DNA from 2 places in the Pantoea sp. nfd-35 genome. Region 2 is predicted to be linked to the other one. Evidence: predicted binding sites of a transcription regulator. Region 2 holds the regulator's gene; the other holds the start of a gene.
The links. Region 2 encodes LexA, which represses DNA repair genes until DNA is damaged. Its sites were predicted from a motif close to TNCTGTATGTACATACAGNA; they were not measured.

Region 1 (6,152 bases), 1.2 Mb from region 2:
GAGGCAATTAACGTGATTCCCGAACAGATCGTTCTGCGCGGCACCGTGCGCTGCCTGCAAGACGATGTGCGCAAACGGGTTCATGCGCTTATTGATGATTTTGTCACTACGCTGCCGAAACCCTTTGGCGTCTGCGGCGCGATTCGCTGGCTACCTGGCTACCCGGTGACAACCAACCATACAGGCCCGGCCCGGCAGGTTCACGACGTTGCCGTCAGTACGCTGGGGGAAGAGCAGGTGCGGTGGCAGGTGAATCCCTCTATGGCCTCTGAAGATTTCGCCTGCATGCTGGAAGCCTGCCCGGGCGCCTATTTCTGGCTCGGTGCAGATGGCGCAACCCCATCCGCCCCCTTACATAATGCTCACTACGATTTCAACGATGCGCTCATCCCCACCGGTATCCGCTTCTGGCAAAACCTGGTTGAGCACGCCCTGCCACAGGCTCACCGTTAAAAACCGGCCGCCGCCAGTTTCTCAAGGCCGGCTTCCCGCGAGGCGCACTGACCGCTTGCGCGCAGGCAGCAGGCAATTTGCAGTCGCAGCGCCTCTGGCAGAGGGCGCTGGTGATTCAGCACCTCTTCCGTCCACCGCGCCGTCTCGGCGGCCGACTTGTCGGCGGGCAGCGGCACCGCAACCTCCGGCTGTCTCTCTACCCAGACCTCCGCCTGCTGTGCTGCACCGCCCACATAGCTGATGGCCGGGCAGCGCTGCGGATTGGCATAAACCTCACCTTCGGTCCCGTTCAGCAGAATCGCGGGGGCATCGATAGCGCTAAAAAAGGTCGCCACCCGTGGAACATACTCCGGATGGGATACGCTTGACAGGCGCAGGGCCTCGCGCTCACCAAACGGCGTGGCCAGCTTCGCCAGCGTGTGGGCGCTGTTACGCACGCCCATGCGCCAGCGTAACGACAGCTGTTTTGCCATGGGTGGGCAGAGGTGATCGATGGTAATAAAGGCCAGCTCACCCCTGTCGAGCTTTGCCTGTGCCTGTTCGGCCGTAGTGACCGGCACGATCCCCAGCGCGGCAAAGACCGCTTCGCTGGTCACGCGCGTGGCATCGTCACTGACGCCGTGAACCAGCACGGGCAGACCGAGCCTGTTAAGCACCTGCGCCAGTAATGGGGTTAAATTTCCCTGACGGCGCGCACCGTTATAGCTGGGAATGACCACAGGCATTGGACGACCGCTCGGCGCCTGCAGGCGCATCACACGCGACTGCATCGCCTGATAGAAGCCGCGCATTTCTGCTTCGCCTTCACCTTTGATTCGCAGGGCGATTAAAATACTGCCCATTTCAAGATCCGGCACCTCGCCGTCCAGCATTGCGCCGTAGAGTGCCAGGGCACTGTCGAAATCGATATCGCGAGCATGGTTCTTACCGCGCCCGACTTCTTTGATAATTTTATTCAGTTCCATCACGCATTTCCGCTCAGTGGCAACGACTTAACGCCGCTTCGCACGCGGTTTGCGCGTGCCGGGATTGGGTTTGGTGTTTCTGGCCTCGGGTTCAGGCGTGACCGGCTGCTCAATTGAAAACACCGGCAGCGCCGCCAGCAGCCGACTGCCGTAAGCTTTACTCAACAGGCGGCGATCGTAAATAACAATCTCGCCAAAACACTGATGGCTGCGGATCAAACGCCCGACCTGCTGAATCAGCGTAAAAGAGGCGCTGGGTAAGCTCTGTACCTCAAACGGATAACGCCTGAGGCTCTTCAGCCATTCGCCCTCGGTTAAAATTACCGGACTGTCTATGGGCGGAAAAGCAATTTTATGGATATGTACCTGACTGAGCAGCTCACCTTTTAAATCCAGCCCTTCCGCAAACGACTGCAGGCCGATGAGAATACTGGTATCGCCCTGCTCTACCCGTTTGCGGTGCAGGGCGATCAGGCGACTGCGGGGCTGATCGCCCTGCACCAGCATCATCAGTCGTAATTCCGGCAGCGCCTCGACAAACTGTTGCATGGCGCGCCCGCTGGCAAACAACACCAGCACGCCTTTATGCTTTTCTGTCTGCATTTGCTGGCGGAAAAAGGCCGCCATCTCCGCGATATGCTCAGCCTCATTCGCCATCAACGGTTCGTAGCGCATCTGCGGGATCACCAGCTTGCCCTGATCGACGTGGCTGAACGGCGACGCCAGTGCCACAAAACGGTCGCCCGCCTTTTCATTCAACCCCGACATTTCCTGCAGGCGGCTAAAGCTGTTCAATGAGCGCAAGGTCGCGGAGGTCACGACAACGTGAGGAATCTTGCGCCACAGCATTTTTTCCAGCTGATCGCAGACGCGAATTCCCGCGCAGTGGAAGAACAGGTGTGCCTGACCGTCGCGCAGTTCACGGGTTATCCATTTTGAAACGGGCGCACCAGAGGCTTTTTCCATCGCAGCCAGTCGCCACAGCTTGCTGACTGATTCAAACCAGCCAAAGTGGCGGTTGAGCTGCAATAAATTGCGGTGCAGACGCACGAGATCGACGCTTCCGGTTTGTTCACTCAAGGCGTTAATCAACCCTTCGCTGAGTCCACGTAGCCCGTCGCTCAGCTTGAACAGCCGGGCGCACAGCGCCAGCAGCTCGTCGGGTAAGGTGCCCAACACGAAACGAAACTCGCCGGGTTGATTGTGCGGCGGAAGCAATGGGCTTAATGCCTCACTTATGGTGGCAAGGCGTTCTCGCAGTTCATCGCAGTGGGCTTTAAGACGTTCAGGATTGGCCAGCGGCGGGGGGGATTTGGGCCGCATCTGGCTCATAATCGCCTCCACCAGCTTCACAAACAGATCGAGCTGCAGGCTGGTCCAGCCGGGCGTGATATCGGCGCTCATCTCCAGTGCATCACGCGCCACTTCAGGCAGGTGATGCCCTTCATCCAGCACCAGCATCAGATTTTTGGCCGGGGGCAGCACCGATTCGTTTTCCATGGCCGCCATCACCAGCGCGTGGTTGGCTACCACCACATCGACCTGCTCGATTTCCCGCCGGGCAACGAAAAACGGACATTCGCGGTACCAGCGGCAATGCACGCCAAGGCAACTGGCTTTGTCAGTAGACAGACGCTGCCACAGGCTGTCGCTGACGTTCTCCTCGCTGTGATCGCGCAGGCCGTCCCACTGGTAGCGATCCAGTGACTTTTGCAGCCGTCCGCACTGGATCTGCTCTTCTTTGGTGCTGCTGACCGCTTCGTCATCCAGGTAGAACAGCAAATCGGCCTGCTGATTATCGTCTGCGACCAGCGCGGCCAGATTGCGCGGACACACATAGCGCCCGCGTCCAAAGGCCGCAGTAAAGGTGAGATCCGGAATGATTTTTTTAAGCAACGGCAAATCTTTGCTGAAGATCTGATCCTGCAAGGCGACGTTGGCCGTGCTGATCACCAGCCGCTTCTCTTCCGCGCGGCTGACGGCGATGCCAGGAATAAGATACGAAAGGGTTTTGCCCACGCCAGTCGGCGCTTCTACAGCCAGGTGGCGCCCGTCATCACCCGACAGACATTTCGCGACCTCCGCGATCATCTGCCGCTGAGCAGGACGGGGAATAAAGTCTGGCACCTGTTGCTGCAGCGCTTTATACCACTGTGCGATCTGGCTTTTTAATGCTGCTGTCAGGGCCATGTTAAGATTACCACTTTACTCGATGGCCTGTATTTTTACACAGTATCGCAGTGACGTCAGCTTTCGGGTCTTTTTTTTCGTGCTGGCTTCAGAAAAGGCCTGCTCGTGCTGTCGGGTCAACAGCAGGCCACAGCCGTCGTATCGTGTTGTCGCGTGTTGCGCAGGGATAAGGCGGCGGCCCGAAGGCCTGTACTTCAGCCGCCGTGCGAATCCAGCACCTTAAACATCACCGTGGTCGCGTCCAGTTTTCCCTCAATAGACTGCGCATAGGCAGGAATCTCACCCGCAACCTGCCAGTGCAGCGCGCGATAAAGATCGCTGGCCACGTCCCCGGATCGGGTGTCCAGCACCAGCAGGCGCTTTCCCTTCTGATACGCCCGCTGTTCTGCCTGCTGCATTAACCTGCGCGCTATCCCCTGCCGCCGCGCCTGCGGATGCACGAGCAGCTTACTGACTTCGGCCCGATGGCTTCCATTGGGCATGGCGCTGTCATTGAGCATCACGGTGCCCACCACCCGGCCATGCTGGCGGGCAACCAGCAGTTCACTCTGGCCTTTTTCCAGCGCGGCAAGCTGATTTTGCCAAAAAAGGGTCATCACGCTGATGTTTTCAGGATCGATAAAACCGATGCTGGCACCCTCGGCCACACAGGCCTGTAAGACCTGGGCCAGTTCGGGTAAAACCTGTTGTGCCTCAGCGGCGCTGAATTGTTGATACGTCATCATGATTTGCAGACCACCAGTAAGTAGCGGGCACCTTCAGTAAGATGTGCCTGAAAAGCGGACGCGCCGCTAAGATGAAAACGCAGGCTGTCGCCGGGTGCTAAGGTCCAGCTCTGCGCGCCCATGGTTATCGTCAGCTGTCCCTGTTGCATCCAGATATGTTGCTCCATGCCCTGTAGCGGTGGCGCGTCGTATTCGACGCGCGCGCCGGGCCGCAGTGTGCCTTCTATCAGCTCACAGCGGAAATTATGGGCTGGCGGTGAGACATTGCGGCGACTAAATCCACTGGCTTCGTCGTTCCAGATCGGCTGGCGTTCGCGAGGGATCAGGAGATCGCTTTCCGCTTCCACTTCGCTCAGCAGGCGCGACATGGTCAGACTGTAAGCCACACACAAACGATTAAGCAGGGCAGCCGTTGGGCTGGTTTCAGCACGCTCAATACGCGATAATGTGGGCCGGCTAATGCCGGTGGCGGTTGAGAGTTCATCAAGTGACCAACCCTGCTTCATCCGTAATTCTGCAAGGCGGGCTGCTAAGCGTTGCTCCGTATTATCAAAAGACATGTTTCATCTCACTTATGAAAAATAAATCTCATAATTGAGATAGAACAACAATTAAGCGCAGCCGTCAAGTTGTACATCTAAAAATTGGTTGTACAACTTAACAGGCTTCGTTATGGTGTTTTAACTCAGGTCAGTTTAAAGAGGTAAATATGACCTTATACAGTATCGGCGATGTCGCCGAACGCTGTGGCATAAATCCGGTTACCTTACGCGCCTGGCAACGACGTTATGGATTATTGAAACCACAACGTACCGAAGGCGGTCATCGACAGTTCGATGAAGAAGATGTTCAGCGTATTCAGGAAATCATGCGCTGGATTGAAAGTGGAGTACCAGTAGGCAAGGTCAAAGCACTACTGGAAGGTGGAGATGTTGATTCCAACGATGGCTGGACCGCCATGCAGGACGAACTCATCAGCATACTGCGCCATGTAAGACCGGCTAAGCTACGCAACAAGATCGCTTTAATTGGTCGCGAACATGCGGTTGATGCCTTGATCGATCACGTTTTTATGCCCATAAGGCAGAAACTCAGCCTGGATCAGAATACAGCACGGACAATGTGCAGCCTGCTGGATGGCATCCTGATCGACTACGTGGCTTTTTGTCTGGCAAGCAGTCGCAAAAAAGCCGGTAAAGAAGCGCTGATTATTGGCTGGGGCATTGAAGATCGCACGCGCATCTGGCTGGAAGGATGGCGACTGTCGCAGCACGGCTGGCGCATCGACGTGCTTGCCGAACCGCTTGATGTTCCCCGGCCCGAGTTATTTCCGGGGCTGAATATGTTTGTTTTTACCGGTAAAAGACTGACGCGCCGTCAGCAGGAACAGCTGGCACACTGGCAGGAACAGGGATTCTCTGTACGTTTGCACGACGCACACTGAAATAAAAACGCACGCTCGGCACTATGACGGCTGCCTTGCGCGCGCTATTATCCCCGCCTTGACGTAAACACCCTCAGGTTAGTTATGAACTGGAAAAAAACATTTTTTGCCACGCTGTTTGCCATTATGGCTATCGGCGGCACCAGTGGACTTATGCTGGTCGGCTATTCACTTATCGTTCATTCACGCTAAGACGGCGCTGCAGCCGTTCAAACAGGCGATCGCTGACGATCGCTAACAGCCCGACCAGCAACGCGCCTTGTATGACATAGGCGGTATTAAAGCCGCTCAGGCCGATGATGATGGGCGAGCCCAGGCTCTTTGCCCCGACGGTAGAGGCGATGGCCGCCGTGCCGATATTGATGATGACGGAGT
Region 2 (6,152 bases):
CCCCAGGTATTGTTTTGGCCTACCGAACCCGCCAGATCCAGGTGCACAGAATTATTGAATGGTGACAGGCCGAAACCGGCTGTGGCTACGTTTTCATCAGTCGAACGCATGTCCGCGCGGTAACCAGCACGTAACTGCAGCCAGTCCAGTACACGGTATTCCGCACCGACGCCAGCGTACTGGCTGTTTTCCTGCGATTTAAAGCGATGGGTTTCAGTGAGGTCAACATCACCTGTCAGGGTAACGGGACCTTTATCCCAGGCTAAACCCGCGGTCACTAATGGGCGGATTTCGTAAGTATCGCGGTAGCCGTTGACTTCTTTCGTTTCCAGATCGCGGGAAACCAGGTTTTGTCCGGTCACGCCCAGCGTCCAGTTTTCAGCAAACACTGTCGCCATGCCGGCATCAATGTTGAAGCCACTTTCCGTGCTGCGGTAGCGGCCATCGCGTAAATCGTTTTTGTCGTAGTTATAGACGCTGGCGGAATAGTTATACAGCCAGGTTTTTTGCAGCTTGGGTGTAATGCCAATTGAAACCGGCTGACCGGCGATGGTGAATTCATGCGCAACGGCAATACCATAATCCGTATTCAGTGCAGCCAGCCCATTGGCACTGGAACCCAGCAAGTTTTGGATATTAGCCAGCCCAAAGGGACCACCAGGAATACCTGCAAAGGAGCCATCAGCAACGCCCTGCAGTATGACAATGTCACCCTCTTTCACGTTTGCGCGTACATGTGCTGTACCGTAAGCCTTAGTCACAAAAGCAAAAGGCAGGGTTTCGTTAGGGATGGTTACGGCGATCGCCACGCCCGCTGTGGCATTGGCTTTGTTACCGCGTAAGTCCCGGAGCGTATTCGCTAAGTCGCCTGACGCGGCCTGTATCTCAGGAATACGACGCAACAGCTCAAACCCCGATGCATTTTCGAACAGATCCTGATAGCGATTCACTGTGTCAGTGATGTTATCGATCTTATCGACCATCTTGTCTTTGTCGGTGATTTGCGCACCGGCACTGGGAATAATGATGCTGACATCGTCATCAGGTTTCGCTTTGGTCATCAAGGCCGGGTTGGCCAGAACGGCTGATCCGTAGGTCGACGACGCCACGCCTGTTCCACCCATGGCATCGTTACGGGCATCATACCAGGTTCCTGCGGCCAGCGCGGAAGATGAGAAAACCAGGGCATTGAACACTGCAGGAAAAACCAGAACGGAACGTGGTACGGTTAATTTTGCCATTTGCTTATCATCACCTGAAATATTGCCGTCAAAACATTAACGACTGAATAGTTTGTTAGCTCCATTGTGGAGGATTGCTAACGCTTTATTGCTGTGAATTCAGAGTAAATAGTGGCGCAATTCCGTGGATTGATTATTTTTCGATCCGATATGTGCAGTTACCGCCAGAAAAGCTTCAGGCAAATCCGGTCTGAGCCAGCACTTTATTAAGAACATTTAAACATTAGTGCTTAACTCAGTGAGATGTAAAGTAAAAGTAAAAAATATCTATAAACATTCTGAAATACACTGGTCTCAGGCGGGTTGTTGCCGGGTGATAACAGGGGTAAAAGTGGTCAAAAAGGCAGGCTCAGGGACTCCTGGCGAGGTTCAGCGTCAACATAATTATTGTGATAAGATAACATCACCTGTCCAGCGGAGAACTTTCATGTCAACCATGACGCCAGAGCAAATTATGACCCAGGCTGAGAAGCTGTGTTTACAGCGCGGTGTTCGCCTGACAACACAGCGAGCAGAAGTGCTGAGGTTGATGGCCGGACAGCCTGGCTCAATCAGTGCCTATGATCTGCTGGATCAGCTGCGAGTTAGCGAGCCACAGGCAAAACCGCCCACCGTTTATCGCGCGCTGGATTTCCTGCTGGAGCAGGGATTTATTCATCGGGTGGAATCAAATAACAGCTACGTAATGTGCCATCACTTCGAAGCGCCTGCACACACGTCGGTTATGCTGGTGTGCGATCGCTGTGCTGGCGTGACCGAAAAGCAGGCTCAGGGCGCGGAGCAGATCATCGCCTCTTTGGCTGAGGAAGCCCATTTTGTCCTCAGAAATAGCGTGATCGAAGCGCATGGCTTATGTGAGAACTGTGCTGAAGTTGAGGCGTGTGAACAGCATGAACATTGTGATCACGATCATCATACTGAAGGGAAAAAGCGCGGTAAGCGGAGCTAGTTTGCACATCCTTGTGCGGTGGCCGGCATGAGCGTACCGACCCGGGTAGGAGCGTCCCTGAAAAGCGTGATTACCAGCGGTAATCTTTGTTAGAACCTTCCCAGGCCGTTACTTCCTTCTCCGCTTCTTCTTTTGCGTAGCCGTAACGTTCCTGGATTTTACCGACCAGCTGATCGCGTTTACCTTCAATGACTTGCATGTCATCATCGGTCAGCTTGCCCCATTTCTCTTTCATTTTTCCTTTGAACTGTTTCCAGTTACCACTCGCTTCGTCTTTATTCATTGCAGACCTCCACGTTATCCTTCGGTTTCGCATTATCTTGCAGTTAAGCAAAATCACGATATAAAGCGCTGGTCATAAGCGCCATTCAAAGTTAATTGTAGTAGGTAATCTCAGGATTGCCGGAAAAAATGAAAATATTATGTATCCTGCGTCATAATTCCGCCTGAGCGTTCAGGCATTGAACCAGGTGCCATTACGCCAGTGCTTCCGCCAGACCAGCCACAAGGATAAGCCACGCAGGGCCAGGAAAACGGCGATAGCCAGCCACAAACCATGGTTGCCCAGCCAAGGCAGTGTCGTGAGCGTCAGGAAGTAACCCAGCGCAGCCACTGCCATGCTGTTACGCATTTCTCTGCCCCGCGTTGCGCCAATAAACATGCCATCCAGTAGATAGCACCAGACGCCGATCAGCGGTAACACCATCTGCCAAATCAGAAAACTATCGGCCGCCTCTTGCAGTGCACGAATAGAAGTCAGCAAAGTCACGATCTGATAGCCAAAAAAAGCATAGGCCAGCGAGAAAAACAGCGCCACTAACAGGGCTTGGCGACAGGCAGACAACCATACCTGCTGCAGTCGGCTACCGTCTTTTGCCCCGTGTGCTTCGCCAGCAAAGGCCTCGACGGCATAGGCAAAGCCGTCCAGGGCATAAGCGGTAAAAGTAATAAACATCAGAAGGATAGCATTTACCGCTACCACATCCGGGCCAATACGGGCACCCAGTACGGTCAGCGAGGCAAAGCAGAGCTGCAAGAGCAATGAGCGCAGTAAGATATCGCGGTTAAGGCGAAGAAGGCGGTGAATATCGCCACGCCAGCTGCGGGTGAGCATATCAAACCTGATACCACGGAGCTTTAATACGCGCCACACCATCGCCATACCGACCAGCAACGTCGCGTATTCTGCCAGCGCGGTGGCGGTGGCGGCACCGGCCACGCCCCAGTGCAGGCCCAGAACCAACCAAAGATCTAACAGGATATTGATGACATTCCCCACCACCAGCAGGATGACGGGTGCCCGGGCATACTGAACGCCCAGCAGCCAGCCCAGGATTACCAGGTTAGCCAGCGTTGCGGGCGCGCTGAGCCAGCGAATATGAATAAACAGGGCAGCCTGTTCCAGCACCGACGGATCCCCACCGACAAAGCGGGTCGCCAATGCGGTGACGGGATAGCGGAGGAAGATAAACAGGATGCCGACCACCAGGGCGATGATCAGTGGCTGTGTCAGCGCACGCGCCAGCGCGGTCTTATCGCCCGCACCGAATGCCTGTGCCGTTAAGCCCGTAGTGCTCATGCGTAGAAAAAGCAGCAACATGAAGACAAAGCTGGTGACGGTCGTGCCGACGGCGACGCCGCCCAGATAGATCGGACTGTCGAGATGACCAATAACGGCCGTATCGACCAGGCCGAGCAAAGGAACCGTAATATTTGACAGGATCATGGGCAGCGCTAACCGCCACAGTTTTTTATCGGTAGCCGTCAGAAAGCGCATTCGTAAATCCGTGCGATGAACCGCCGGGGTTTCAGGTCAACCCACAGCGGAAAAGTAAGGACAAGCAGGGGAATAGTAAGATTGACGAAAGCCGACAATCTTAACCGGTTTTACAGCCACTCACCGTTACGCACAATGCCCACGGCCAGACCTTCAACGGTCAGTGACTGGGCACGGGTGTCAACAACGATAGGCTCGAAATCATTGTTTTCAGGTAAGAGATGCACCACAGAACCCTGCTTTTTCCAGCGTTTTACCGTGACTTCGTCATCGATGCGCGCCACCACAACCTGACCATTGCGCACGTCCTGCGTTTTGTGTACGGCCAGCAGATCGCCATCCATGATGCCGATGTCTTTCATTGACATACCGCTTACGCGCAGCAGGAAATCGGCTGAAGGCTTGAACATGTCGGGATCCACTTTGTAATGCGTTTCAATGTGTTCCTGAGCCAGTAATGGCTCACCGGCGGCAACACGACCGATCAGCGGCAGGCCGTCTGATGGCTCTTCTTCCATTAACAAACGGATACCGCGGGACGCACCAGAGACAATTTCAATCACGCCTTTACGCGCCAGTGCTTTCAGGTGTTCTTCGGCCGCATTGGGCGAACGAAAACCGAGTTGTGCAGCAATTTCTGCACGCGTTGGCGGCATGCCTGTTTGATTAATGTGGTCGCGAATCAAGTCGTAGACCTGTTGCTGCCTGCTGGTTAATGCTTTCATCCCGCCCCCTGGTTGTTTATACAGTCGCTGTGAGTATATACAGGTATTGGTGAAATGGAAACCAAAACTCAGGTCAAAATCAGTTATTTGAGCCGAGATGGAACGCTTATCGCAAATGCGACCAAAGCAGCGTTCCCCAGACAAAAAGGGCCAGTAATATTGCGATAAAAACGGCAGCGGATCCCATGTCTTTTGCCCGCCCGGCAAGCGGATGACGCTCCTGGCCTGTGCGGTCTACCACGGCTTCTATCGCGCTGTTCAGGACTTCGACAATAATCACCAGCACGACAGAACCAATCATCAGGATGCGCGAAACAGTATCGACATCCAGCCAGCAGGCCAGGATAATCGCCACCACTGCGGCAACCGCTTCCTGACGAAAAGCGGCTTCGTGCTGCCAGGCAGCACGCAGACCTTGCCATGAATAGCCGGCCGCTTTCACAATACGGTTAAGGCCGGTGGCATTATTTGTCATAATAAAGGAACTCTTTTCAAAGGATTGACGTCAATATTGGGCAGCGCACAATTGTCGCTGTCACAGATTTTTGCTGCGCTTTCTGATAAGCTTGCGCCGCTTTGCTAACAAGAGGCTTCATATTGTCTATGTCAGGTTGGCGTATACTTTTTTATAAATTACTGAATTTACCCCTTTCGTTTCTGGTAAAGAGTAAGGCCATTCCGGCCGATCCCGTATCCGAACATGGGCTGGATCCTACCCGGCCTATTATGTATGTCCTGCCTTATGATTCAAAGGCCGATCTCCTCACTTTGCGTGCGCAGTGCATCCGGCACGATCTGCCCGATCCGCTCTCACCACTGGAGATTGACGGGGCCCTGTTGCCGCGCCATGTCTTTATTCACGACGGTCCGCGCGTGTTCCCCTATTTCGTGCCCAGCGTCGAGTCGGTAAAAATCTTCCACGAATATCTTGATCTGCACCGCAGTAATCCTGAGCTTGATATTCAGATGTTACCGGTTTCAGTTATGTTTGGTCGTGCACCTGGCCGGGAAGTGCAGGGTGAAGACAATCCACCGCATTTGCGCTTGCTTAACGGCGTACAAAAATTCTTTGCCGTGCTCTGGCATGGACGTGACAGTTTTGTGCGCTTCTCACCGACCGTCTCTCTGCGTCGTATGGCGACTGAGCACGGCACGGATAAATCCATCGCCCAGAAACTGGCCCGGGTTGCCCGTATCCACTTTGCCCGTCAGCGTCTGGCGGCTGTTGGCCCGCGCCTTCCCGCGCGCCAGGATTTGTTCAACCGCCTGCTGCAATCGAAGGCGATTGAAAAAGCGGTAGAAGACGAAGCCCGCAGTAAAAAGATTTCCCATGAGAAGGCGCAGCAGAACGCCATCGAGATGATGGAAGAGATTGCCGCCAACTTCTCCTATGAAGCCATTCGCGTGACGGACCGGGTAATGGGCTGGCTCTGGAGCCGCCTCTATCAGGGTATCAATGT

Region 1: a site for LexA is predicted at 3,634-3,653, ahead of dinG (ATP-dependent DNA helicase DinG). Genes of this name have one in related genera too.

The regions. Positions count from the first base shown of each region.
Region 1 covers NZ_CP122403.1:3,022,640-3,028,791, forward strand. The annotation lists gene P9J57_RS14065 (M20 aminoacylase family protein) at 1-453, shown strand, start outside; gene ybiB (DNA-binding protein YbiB) at 450-1,418, opposite strand; gene dinG (ATP-dependent DNA helicase DinG) at 1,446-3,608, opposite strand; gene P9J57_RS14080 (GNAT family N-acetyltransferase) at 3,803-4,333, opposite strand; gene P9J57_RS14085 (helix-turn-helix domain-containing protein) at 4,330-4,893, opposite strand; gene P9J57_RS14090 (MerR family transcriptional regulator) at 5,043-5,777, shown strand; gene P9J57_RS14095 (ABC transporter permease) at 5,950-6,152, opposite strand, start outside.
Region 2 covers NZ_CP122403.1:4,193,759-4,199,910, forward strand. The annotation lists gene P9J57_RS19410 (conjugal transfer protein TraF) at 1-1,241, opposite strand, end outside; gene zur (zinc uptake transcriptional repressor Zur) at 1,669-2,190, shown strand; gene P9J57_RS19420 (CsbD family protein) at 2,261-2,473, opposite strand; gene dinF (MATE family efflux transporter DinF) at 2,645-3,967, opposite strand; gene lexA (transcriptional repressor LexA) at 4,078-4,692, opposite strand; gene P9J57_RS19435 (diacylglycerol kinase) at 4,799-5,167, opposite strand; gene plsB (glycerol-3-phosphate 1-O-acyltransferase PlsB) at 5,296-6,152, shown strand, end outside.